2 regions of the Streptomyces sp. NPDC014861 genome follow, and region 2 is predicted to be linked to the other one. Evidence: riboswitches for the same ligand, from Rfam matches in the RefSeq annotation. Region 2 holds a riboswitch; the other holds the start of a gene.
What was found. Region 2 has a riboswitch for S-adenosylmethionine ahead of thrC (threonine synthase). Riboswitches for the same ligand answer to the same signal wherever they lie in the genome.
Positions count from the first base shown of each region.

Region 1: linked by a shared signal. The riboswitch ahead of ACF1BN_RS11190 (aminotransferase class V-fold PLP-dependent enzyme) and the one ahead of thrC (threonine synthase) in region 2 are both predicted to bind S-adenosylmethionine.

Region 1 is NZ_JBIBWV010000004.1:369,888-375,610, reverse strand. It holds gene ACF1BN_RS11200 (cytochrome bc complex cytochrome b subunit) at 1-1,626, shown strand; gene ACF1BN_RS11205 (Rieske 2Fe-2S domain-containing protein) at 1-4, shown strand, start outside; gene trpD (anthranilate phosphoribosyltransferase) at 1,755-2,819, shown strand; SAM riboswitch class IV at 2,907-3,023, shown strand; gene ACF1BN_RS11190 (aminotransferase class V-fold PLP-dependent enzyme) at 3,223-4,629, shown strand; partial or broken gene ACF1BN_RS11185 (glycerate kinase) at 4,590-5,723, opposite strand, start outside.
Region 2 is NZ_JBIBWV010000016.1:117,486-123,208, reverse strand. It holds gene groL (chaperonin GroEL) at 1-127, opposite strand, end outside; gene ACF1BN_RS26895 (cold-shock protein) at 499-702, opposite strand; gene ACF1BN_RS26890 (MoaD/ThiS family protein) at 1,126-1,404, opposite strand; gene thrC (threonine synthase) at 1,422-2,741, opposite strand; SAM riboswitch class I at 2,726-2,868, opposite strand; gene ACF1BN_RS26880 (glucosyl-3-phosphoglycerate synthase) at 2,990-3,931, shown strand; gene ACF1BN_RS26875 (hypothetical protein) at 3,970-5,723, shown strand, end outside.

The sequences.
Region 1 (5,723 bases), on a different contig from region 2:
ATGAGCACTGTGACCAACACGGAGAAGAAGGCGCCCGCCGGTGAGCGGATCGCCGACTGGGCCGACGGTCGCCTGGGGATCTACACGCTGGCCAAGGCCAACATGCGGAAGATCTTCCCGGACCACTGGTCCTTCATGCTGGGCGAGATCTGCCTCTACAGCTTCCTCATCATCATCCTGACGGGCGTCTACCTGACGCTGTTCTTCCACCCGTCGATGAACGAGGTGGAGTACGCCGGACCGTACGTCCCGCTCCAGGGACAGCTGATGTCCGAGGCGTTCAACTCGACCATGCACATCTCCTTCGAGGTGCGCGGTGGCCTGCTCATCCGGCAGATCCACCACTGGGCGGCGCTGATCTTCCTCGCCGGCATGTTCGTGCACATGATGCGCGTCTTCTTCACGGGCGCCTTCCGCAAGCCGCGTGAGATCAACTGGCTGTTCGGCTTCCTGCTGTTCTTCCTGGGCATGTTCACCGGCTTCACCGGCTACTCGCTCCCGGACGACCTGCTCTCCGGCACCGGTGTCCGCTTCATGCAGGGCGCGATCCTGTCGGTGCCGATCGTCGGCACCTACCTGTCGATGTTCCTCTTCGGCGGCGAGTTCCCCGGCGGCGACTTCGTGGCCCGGTTCTACTCGGCGCACGTGCTGCTGCTCCCCGGCATCATGCTGGGCCTGGTGGTCGCGCACCTGATCCTGGTGTTCGTCCACAAGCACACGCACTTCGAGGGCCCCGGCCGGACGAACAAGAACGTCGTCGGCATGCCGCTGCTCCCCGTGTACATGGCGAAGGCCGGAGGCTTCTTCTTCCTGGTCTTCGGTGTGATCACGGTCATCGCGGCGGTCGCCTCGATCAACCCGATCTGGGCCCTCGGCCCGTACCGGCCGGACCAGGTGTCCACCGGCGCCCAGCCCGACTGGTACATGGGCTTCGCCGAGGGTCTGATCCGTGTCATGCCGGGCTGGGAGATCAACCTCTGGGGCCACACGCTCGTCCTGGGCGTGTTCATCCCGCTGGTGATCTTCCCGCTGGTCCTCGCGGCGATCGCGGTCTACCCGTTCATCGAGTCCTGGATCACCGGCGACAAGCGCGAGCACCACATCGCGCAGCGCCCGCGCAACGCTCCGACGCGCACCGCCTTCGGTGTCGCCTGGATCACCGCGTACATGATCATGCTCGTGGGTGGTGGAAACGACCTCTGGGCGACCCACTTCCACCTGTCGATCAACTCGATCACCTGGTTCGTGCGGATCTTCTTCTTCGCCGGCCCGGTCATCGCGTTCGTCATCACCAAGCGGATCTGCCTCGGCCTCCAGCGCCGCGACAAGGACAAGGTGCTGCACGGGCGCGAGTCCGGCATCATCAAGCGCCTGCCGCACGGTGAGTTCGTCGAGATCCACGAGCCGCTCAGCCAGGGCGAGCTGTACAAGCTCACCGCGCACGAGCAGTACCAGCCCGCCGAGCTGCCGCCGGCCGTCGACGAGAACGGCGTGGAGCGGAAGGTCGGCGCGGTCGAGAAGCTCCGGGTCAAGCTCAACAAGGGCTACTACGGCGACGACAACCAGGTCGCCAAGCCCACCCTCGACGAGTACAAGGAGATCCAGAGCGGCCACGGCCACCACTGAGACCTCCTGACCTCCTGAGCAGGTCGCCACGGCGAGAGCCCCGTCCATTCGATGGACGGGGCTCTTTGCCGTACCCGCGGATCGATAGGCTGGACCCCGTATCCGACGCACGATCATCAGGAGCTGCCATGAGCGCTGTGACCCCCGCTGGAGGACCGACCACGGCGGGCCGCTCCTGGCCCGTCCTCCTGAACGGCCTCCTGGAGGGGAAGGACCTCTCCGCCGACGACACCGCCTGGGCGATGGACCTCATCATGAGCGGTGAGGCGACCGACGCCCAGATCGCCGGCTTCATGGTGGCGCTCCGGGCCAAGGGCGAGACCGTCGAGGAGATCAGCGGACTCGTCCGGACGATGTACGCCCACGCCAACACGATCGAGGTGGCCGGACCGGCCGTCGACATCGTCGGCACCGGCGGCGACGGCGCCAAGACCGTCAACATCTCCACGATGGCCTCGATCGTCGTCGCCGGCACCGGCACCCGGGTCGTCAAGCACGGCAACCGCGCCGCGTCCTCCGCCTCCGGCTCCTCCGACGTCCTGGAGAAGCTCGGCATCAACCTCGGCCTCACCCCGCAGCGGGTGGCCGAGGTCGCCGAGGAGGCCGGCATCACCATCTGCTTCGCCGTGAGGTTCCACCCCTCGCTGCGGCACGTCGCCGCCGCCCGCGGCCAGCTCGGCATCCGCACCACCTTCAACGTGCTCGGCCCGCTCACCAACCCGGCCCGGGTGAAGGCCCAGGCCGTCGGCGTCGCCGACCCCCGGATGGCGCCGATCGTCGCCGGGGTCTTCGCCGAGCGCGGCAACTCGGCGCTGGTCTTCCGCGGCGACGACGGCCTCGACGAGCTGACCATCACCGGCACCTCCCGGGTCTGGGTGGTCCGGGACGGCGCGGTGCGCGAGGAGGTCTTCGACCCGAAGGACGTCGGCCTCGACTACGCGCCCCTGGAGGCCCTGCGCGGCGCCGACGCCTCGTACAACGCCGACGTCGCCCGCCGCGTCCTCGCCGGCGAGACCGGGCCGGTACGCGACGCGGTGCTGCTCAACGCGGCGGCGGCGCTCACCGCGCTGGAGCCCGGCGAGGGCACCCTCGCGGAGCAGCTGCGCGCCGGCATGGCACGGGCCGCCGAGTCCGTCGACTCCGGCGCCGCCCGCGCGGCCCTCGACCGCTGGATCACCGCCAGCAACGCCTGAAGGACCGCCGCGCGGTCCGCGAGACACCCGTCCCGGAATACGGACGGGGTTGCGCGGACCGCGAGCGGTGGCATACGTTCGGCAACAGGTCATGAGTGACAGCCCTCAAGCCCCGGCTGGCTGTCCGGCAACCCTCCGTCCGTGGCGGGGTGCCCCGGGTGAAGACCAGGCCGTGGACAGCAAGGTCCTCGGCAAGCGCGGACCCCTGCGCCATCCCTGGGGTCCTGGTCCTCGAGGGAGCGGTCTCGTGAGCAAGCGAATGCGATAGGGCCTTCGGCCCCTCTTCCCCTCCGTGCGGCACCTTTCTCGTCGCATGTCGAGGCACCACCCGTACGCGACCGGCCCCTCGTGCCGTCCTGCGGGCTTTCACGCCACTCGCCCCGCCCTCCCGGGAGACTCCGCCATGTCCGCACGCCCGAACGCCGCCGTCACCGCCCCCTCCGCCGTCACCGCCGCCGACTCCGCCGACGCCTGCTGCACCGGCCCGCTGGCCGTCCTCGGCCGCGACGTCACCGTCCCGCTCGTCACCGGTGGCGAGGTGACCTACGCGGCCCTCGACTACGCCGCCAGCGCCCCCGCCCTCCAGCGGGTCTGGGACGACGTCGCCGCCTACGCCCCGTACTACGGCAGCGTCCACCGCGGCGCCGGGTACCTCTCCCAGCTCTCCACCGACCTCTTCGAGCAGAGCCGCGTCACCGTCGCCGAGTTCCTCGACTGCCGGGAGGACGACCAGGTCGTCTTCACCCGCTCCACCACCGACTCGCTCAACCTCCTCGCCCAGGTGGTCCCCGCCGACTGCCAGGTCTTCGTCTTCGAGACCGAGCACCACGCCTCCCTGCTGCCCTGGCGCGACGCGCAGGTCACCTACCTCAACGCCCCCCGCACCCCCGCGCAGGCCGTCGAGACCCTGGAGCGCGCCCTCGCCGACCGCGACCCGCACGGCCCGGCGCTGGTGTGCGTCACCGGCGCGTCGAACGTCACCGGCGAGCTGTGGCCGGTCCGCGAACTGGCCGCCGCCGCCCACGCGCACGGCGCCCGGATCGTCCTCGACGCCGCCCAGCTCGCCCCGCACCACCCGGTCTCCGTGCGTGAACTGGACGTGGACTGGGTCGCCTTCTCCGGGCACAAGCTCTACGCGCCCTTCGGCTCCGGCGTCCTCGCCGGCCGCGCCGACTGGCTCCGGGCCGCCGAGCCGTACCTGGCCGGCGGCGGCGCCTCCCGCACCGTGGCCCGCCGGGCCGACGGCGGCGTGGACGTCGAGTGGCACACCACCGCGGCCCGCCACGAGGCCGGCTCCCCGAACGTCATCGGCGTCTACTCCATCGCCTCCGCCTGCAAGGCGCTGACCGAGGCGGGCTTCGACACCCTCGTCGCCCGCGAGCGGCACCTCATCGACACCGTCCGCGCCGGGCTCGCCGAGGTGCCCGAGGTCCGCGTCCTCTCGCTCTTCGGCGACGACGCGCCCCGGGTCGGCGTCATCTCCTTCGTCGTCGACGGCTGGAACAGCTCCCACTTCGCCGCCGCCCTCTCCGCCGAGTACGGCATCGGCGTCCGCGACGGCCTCTTCTGCGCCCACCCGCTCGTCCGCACCCTGCTCGGTTCCGACGCCCAGGACCCGGGCGAGTGCGGCGCCCCGGAGCCGGCCGCCCCCGGCGAGAGGTCGCTGAACGCCATCCGCGTCAGCTTCGGCGCCGGCACCCCGGACGAGCACGTCGAGCGGTTCGTCGGCGCCGTGAAGGAGCTCGTCCGCGACGGCGCCCAGTGGAAGTACCGCACCGAGGACGGCCGCTGCGTGCCCGACCGCGGCTGAGCTGCGGCGGTCAGGCCGCGAGCCGGGTGCCGACCAGCACCATCCGCAGGGCCCGCTCGGCCGCGTCGGCGAGGAACTCGGCGCCCCGGTCGAGGGCTTCGGGCAGCGCCATCGGCGCGGGCAGGATCGAGCCGTAGGCGTCGACCCCGACCGCCCGCACCTCGTGGGCGCCCTGTCCGAGCGTCCCGGCCAGCGCCAGGACCGGCACCCCGTGGGCCTTGGCCCGGCGCGCCACCTCCGCCGGGACCTTGCCCCGCACGGTCTGCCCGTCCAGCGCGCCCTCCGCGGTGATCACCAGATCGGCGCGGGCCAGCCGGGCGTCCAGGTCGACGTGGTCGAGCAGCACCTCGAAGCGGGGGAGCAGCCGGGCGCCGAGCGCGGCGAGTCCGGCGCCGAGCCCGCCCGAGGCGCCCGACCCCGGGGCCGTACCGAGCCCGGCGGGCGCGCCCAGGTCCCGTACGAGCAGGGCGGCCCAGCGGTCCAGGGCCGCCGCCAGCTCCTCGACCCGCTCCGGGCCCGCGCCCTTCTGCGGGCCGAAGACCCGGGCCACGCCCCGCTCGCCGCGGAGCACGTTGTACGGATTGCAGGCCACGAGCAGCTCGGTGCCGGCGAGCCTCGGATCGAGCCCGGTCGGGTCGATCCGGTCCAGGCGGTTCAACGCGGCACCCCCGAAGGGGAGTTCGGCTCCCTCGGCGTCCAGGAGCCGGACGCCGAGGGCCTGGAGCGCTCCCGCCCCGCCGTCCGAGGTGCCGGAGTCGCCGCAGCCGACGAGGACGCGGCGGGCCCCGGTGTCCAGCGCCGCCCGGACCAGTTCGCCCACCCCGTACGTCGTGGTGGACCCCGGGTCGCGGCGGTCGGCCGGCACCAGGGAGAGGCCCGCGACGGCCGCCATCTCGACCACCGCGGAGGAGTGGTCGAGGAGCGCGAAGTGGGTGCGGACCGGGGAGCCGACGGGTCCGGTCGCGATCCGGGGCAGCAGCCTGCCCCCGGTCGCGGCCGCCAGCGCCCGGGCGGTGCCCTCGCCGCCGTCGACCAGCGGGATCAGGTCGACGACGGCGTCCGGGCGGACCCGGCGCAACCCCTCGGCGATGGCT
Region 2 (5,723 bases):
ACTTCTTCTCGAGGACGACGTTGCGACCCTTGGGGCCGAGGGTGACCTTGACGGCGTCAGCGAGCTGGTTCATGCCGCGCTCGAGACCGCGCCGGGCCTCCTCGTCGAACGCGATGATCTTGGCCATGTGAAGTGGTCCTCCCGGACATGGGGTGGATAACGCTCCAGGACCGCGCCGACGCCCGCGACGGACGGCCTCCGCGCTCCGCGTGGTTCCTTGCCCCACCCGGCCGGCGGCCTCGTCATGCCCGGTCCTCGTAGCACTCTCACCTTCCGAGTGCTAACGCCAATGATTAGCACTCGACCCATGCGAGTGCAAGCGACTCTCGTGGATCGGGCACTGGATCAGGCAGTGGATCGGGCGACGAGTCGGGCACCGGATCGGGCAGTGGATCGGGCGACGGATCCGGACCCTCCGGGAACGCGTGAGGGGCCCGCACCCCCTGGGGGATGCGGGCCCCTCGACGACGAGACGTCGGTGGCCGATCGCGCCGCGCCTCAGGCGGTCACCTTGACCATGTCCGCCTGCGGACCCTTCTGACCCTGCGAGATCTCGAACTCGACTCGCTGGCCCTCTTCGAGGCTGCGGTACCCATCCATCTGGATGGCGCTGTAGTGGACGAAAACATCCGCACCACCGTCGACCGCGATGAAGCCGTAGCCCTTCTCCGCGTTGAACCACTTGACGGTGCCCTGAGCCATGCCTAACTCCCCTATTACGTACTGGCCCTTGAGCGGATCCGCACTTCACGAACCCGGGTCAGAACCTGCGCCGGAACGCGTCGACCGCCGCTGAATGTATCTGTCCAACTGCCCTCTGCAACAGGGCAATCCACCGGGAAATCTCGGCGGAGCGGAAAGGGGAATCCGGAAGAAATACTTGAATTGCGGGGCAAGTCGGGCCGGGCGAAAGGCGCATAAGGGGCAGACTGTGCGCGCATTCCGGCCGCCGGTTGTCGCATTCTTGTCAGGTCCCGGGCCGGGCTCATATGCGTATGGCATGAGCGGCGCGGGGGACTTCCCCAACTCTACCGCGCTCAACCATGCAGAATTGCCCCCTCCGCTTTCTCTCGCGGAGGGGGCAATTCAGTACCGACAGGTAGGGCCCGGGCGGGCCCGGGGCGATCAGCAGCCGCCGGCGACCGCGGGGATGATCGAGACGCCCGCGCCGTCCGGGGTGGCGGTCTCCAGGCCCTGCTCGAAGCGGACGTCGTCGTCGTTCACGTAGACGTTCACGAAGCGGCGCAGCTTGCCCTGGTCGTCCAGGACGCGGGCGGCGATGCCGGTGTGGTTCTTCTCCAGGTCGGCGATGACCTCGGCGAGGGTCGCGCCCTCGGCGGCGACCTCGGACTGCCCGCCGGTGTAGGTGCGGAGGATGGTGGGGATGCGGACGTTCACGGCCATGGTGTCTTCAGGACCTTTCAGTGGGCCAGGCCCGCGTCGCGGAACGCGTCCAGGCTCGGGCGGATGGTGGCGGTCGCCTGAGAGCTGTCGGCCACGGCGTCCAGGGTCTTGAGGCCGTCGCCGGTGTTGAGGACGACGGTGGTGAGGTTCGGGTCGATGACGCCGTTCTCGACCAGCTTGCGCGTCACACCGACGGTCACGCCGCCCGCGGTCTCCGCGAAGACGCCCTCGGTCCGGGCGAGCAGCTTGATCGCGTCCACGACCTGCTCGTCGTTCACGTCCTCCACGGCGCCGCCGGTGCGGCGGGCGATGTCGAGGACGTAGGGGCCGTCGGCCGGGTTGCCGATCGCCAGGGACTTGGCGATGGTGTTCGGCTTCTGCGGGCGGACCACGTCGTGCCCGGCCTTGAAGGCGGCGGAGACCGGCGAGCAGCCCTCGGCCTGGGCGCCGAAGATCTTGTACGGCTTGTCCTCGACCAGGCCCAGCTTGATGAGCTCCTGGAGCCCCTTGTCGATCTTGGTGAGCTGGGAGCCGGAGGCGATCGGGATGACGAGCTGGTCCGGGATGACCCAGCCGAGCTGCTCGCAGATCTCGTACGCGAGCGTCTTGGAGCCCTCGCCGTAGTACGGGCGCAGGTTGACGTTGACGAAGCCCCAGCCCTCGCCGAGCGGGTCGCCGATGAGCTCCGAGCAGAAGCGGTTGACGTCGTCGTAGTTGCCCTCGATGGCGACGAGGTCACCGCCGTAGACCCCGGCCATGACGACCTTGCCCTGCTCCAGGTCGTGCGGGATGAAGACGCAGGAGCGGAAGCCGGCGCGGGCGGCGGCGGCGCCGACGGCGCCGGCCAGGTTGCCGGTGGAGGAGCAGGAGAGGGTGGTGAAGCCGAAGGCGCGGGCGGCCTCGATGGCCTGGGCGACGACCCGGTCCTTGAAGGAGTGGGTCGGGTTGCCGGAGTCGTCCTTGACGAAGAGCTTGCCGGGGGCGACGCCGAGCTCGCGGGCGAGGTTGTCGGCCTTGATCAGCGGGGTCCAGCCGGGGTTCAGGTTCGGCTTCTCGGCGACGTCGGCGGGGACGGGCAGCAGGGGCGCGTACCGCCAGATGTTCGCGGGGCCGGCCTCGATCCGCTTGCGCAGCTCCTCGGGGTCGGCGGCCGGGAGGTCGTAGGCCACTTCGAGAGGGCCGAAACAGAGCTCACAGGCGAAGATCGGGCCGAGGGCGAAGACCTCTCCGCACTCCCGGCAGGAAAGCCCGGACGCGGGACCGAGGTCGACGGTGGTGGCGGGAGCGGCAGTCTGTACAGACATGGAGGGGAGGCCCTTTCTCCTCATCTTCCTCATGGCGCATTTCGCCACGAGACGGATTTGGCACCTTCCCTAGCCGGGGGCCTCGCTGGCGCAAGACAAACCGACTGGAGGGTTGCCGGGGCTTCAACGGGCCGTATCCCTCTGCCCCTCTGGATGAGCGGTATTCGATTGTGAGACGCGGGTGGCACCCCGACATGCATCGGGCGTCCGCGTTGTTCAAGACTGTAACCGAAGGCTTCGAAGGTGGAGACGGTCGTCCGATCCGCGAGATGGAGATCACGTTGCTGGAAGAAGTGGAGCGCTGGCTGACCCGGCGGTCCTGGTCCGTGTCCGACCGGCCGCTGGAGCGGGTGCTCGCCGCCAAGCGGGGGACGACGGTCAGCGTGGTGCTGCCCGCGCTGAACGAGGAGGCGACCGTCGGGGACATCGTCAGCGTGATCCGGCGCGAGCTGATGACCGACGCCGTGCCGCTGGTGGACGAGCTGGTGGTGATCGACTCGGGCTCGACGGACCGCACCGCGGCGGTCGCGGCGGCGGCCGGCGCCCGGGTGGTCGCGCGGGACGACATACTCCCCCGGATCCCGGCGGTCCCGGGCAAGGGCGAGGTCCTGTGGCGGTCACTCATGGTGACCAGCGGGGACGTGGTGTGCTTCGTCGACGCGGATCTGAGGGACTTCTCGGCGGACTTCGTCACCGGCATCGTGGGCCCGCTGCTCACCGACCCGGAGGTGCACTTCGTCAAGGCGATGTACGACCGCCCGTTCGGAGACACGCCTGGTCAGGGCGGTCGGGTGACGGAGCTGGTGGCACGCCCGCTGCTCAATCTGCACTGGCCGCGCCTGGCCGGCGTCGTCCAGCCGCTGGGCGGGGAGTACGCGGCGCGGCGCTCGCTGCTCGAACGGCTGCCCTTCCCGGTCGGTTACGGAGTGGAGCTGGGGCTCCTGGTGGACGCGCTGCACACGGTGGGCCTGGACGCGCTGGCGCAGGTGGACGTGGGGGTGCGCAAGCACCGGCACCAGGACGGGCAGGCGCTGGGCCGGATGGCGGCGGCGATCTACCGGACGGCGCAGCTGCGGCTCTCCCGGGGCCAGCTCGTCCGCCCCCGGCTGACCCAGTTCGAGCGGGGCGCGTCGGGCTTCGAGCCGCGGACGTACGCGGTGGACACGGAGGAGCGTCCGCCGATGACCGAGATCGCGGAGTACGCGCACCGCCGCGTGGCGTAACAGCCCTGAATCGTATGTTTTGCATACATTGCCCTTTTATGCGATTCGTACGATCTCACCCCTCCCGCGTGACCCGGGTGCTCGCGGCGGGCCTGCTCGCCGCGGGCCCGCTCGCGACGGCGGCGGCCGGACCGGCCGCCGCGGACGTCGTCGAACCCTTCGGACAGCGGTACCAGGAGTCCCTGTACGGGGACTTCACCACGATCGGCAACACCGTCGTGGTCTGCCCGGAGACCCCCGCCGACCCGGCCGCCCGCTGCGCCGCCGCCACGCAGGGCGAGGGCTCCGGCGACACCGGCGCCTTCGTCACGCGCCGGTCCGACACCGACGGCCGCGGCGACGCGTACGGCTCCAGCACCGCCCGGGTCCGGATCCCCGAGGGCGCGGACGTGGCCTACGCCCGGCTCTACTGGGGCGGCAACGACGGCACCCACCGGAGCCCGGGCGGAGCGCCGTCGAAGCACTGCGACCCGTCCGGCGCCGAGGTGGACCCCTCCCCCGGGGACCCGGCGACGACGACCCCTCGGCTCACGGTCGGCGCGAGGGCGGCCGTGCCGGTCGCGATCGACAGCATGGTCGTGGACCCGCCCGATGCGGGCGGACCGCACTACTACACCGGCGAGTCCGACGTGACCGCCGCCTTCGCGGGCGTCTCGGGGACGGGCGCGCCGGTGGAGATCGGCGTGGACGGGGTGTGGGCGGCCGCCGGCAAGGGCTGCGCCGCCGGCTGGTCCCTGACCGTCGTCCACCGCTTCCCCGGCCCCGACCCTGCCCGGGCGCCGGAGCGGCGCAGCGTCCACGTCCACGGCGGGCACGTGCTCCAGCGCGCGGGCTCCCCGGCGACGACGGTCACGGTGGACGGCTTCCACCGCTCCCCGGGCAGGGTGCGGGTGGGCGTGACGGCGTACGGGGGCGACCGGAACACGCCCGGCGACAGGTTCCTGGTGAACGGGAGGAGCATCACCGAGGCCCGTACGGGCGACCCCGACGACTTCTTCGTCGGCCGGGGCGACGGCGCGCTCTCCCCGGACCTCGCCGCCAACCTCTCCGTCGACGCGAAACGGTTCGACCTCCCGGAGGGCGCCGTCCCGGTGGGCGCGACCTCGGCGGAGCCGGCCTTCTCCACCAGCGGCGACACCTACGTGCCCGCCGGCCTCGCCTTCTCGGTGCCGGTGCCCGACCTGGAGGTCACCAGGACGGTGGAGCCGCGCACGGTGAGGCCGGGCGGCACCCTCACGTACACGATCACCGCGAAGAACGTCAGCGGGCTCGACCGGCCGGGCGCCTCCTTCACCGACGACCTGACCGGCGTCCTCGACGACGCCTCCCGCGCGGGCGACGCGAAGGCGGACCTCGGCGAGGTCCGGGACGGGAGGTCGCGGATCGGCTGGACCGGTGACCTCCCGGCCGGGGGGACGGCGACCCTGACGTACTCGGTGAGGGTCGAGGACCCGGTCACCGGCGACGGGAGACTCCGCGGCGTGGTCGAGGTGGGCTCGCCGCGCTCCCACTGCGACAAGGGCAGCGGGGATCCGGCGTGCGCGGCGACCGCGGTGGTCCGGACCCCGACCCCGACCCCGACCGGATCCACCCCGACCCCGACCGGATCCGCCGCGACCCCGAGCGGGTCCACCCCGACCCCACCCTCGACCCTGACGGGGTCCGCCCGGCCCGCGTCCGCCCCGCCCCGGTCCGCCCCGTCCCCGTCCACGCCGGCTCCTCCGGCGGACCCGGCCCCGGCCTCCTCCGCCACGACCCCGTCGGGGGCTCCGGACCCGACCGCCCCGGTCCC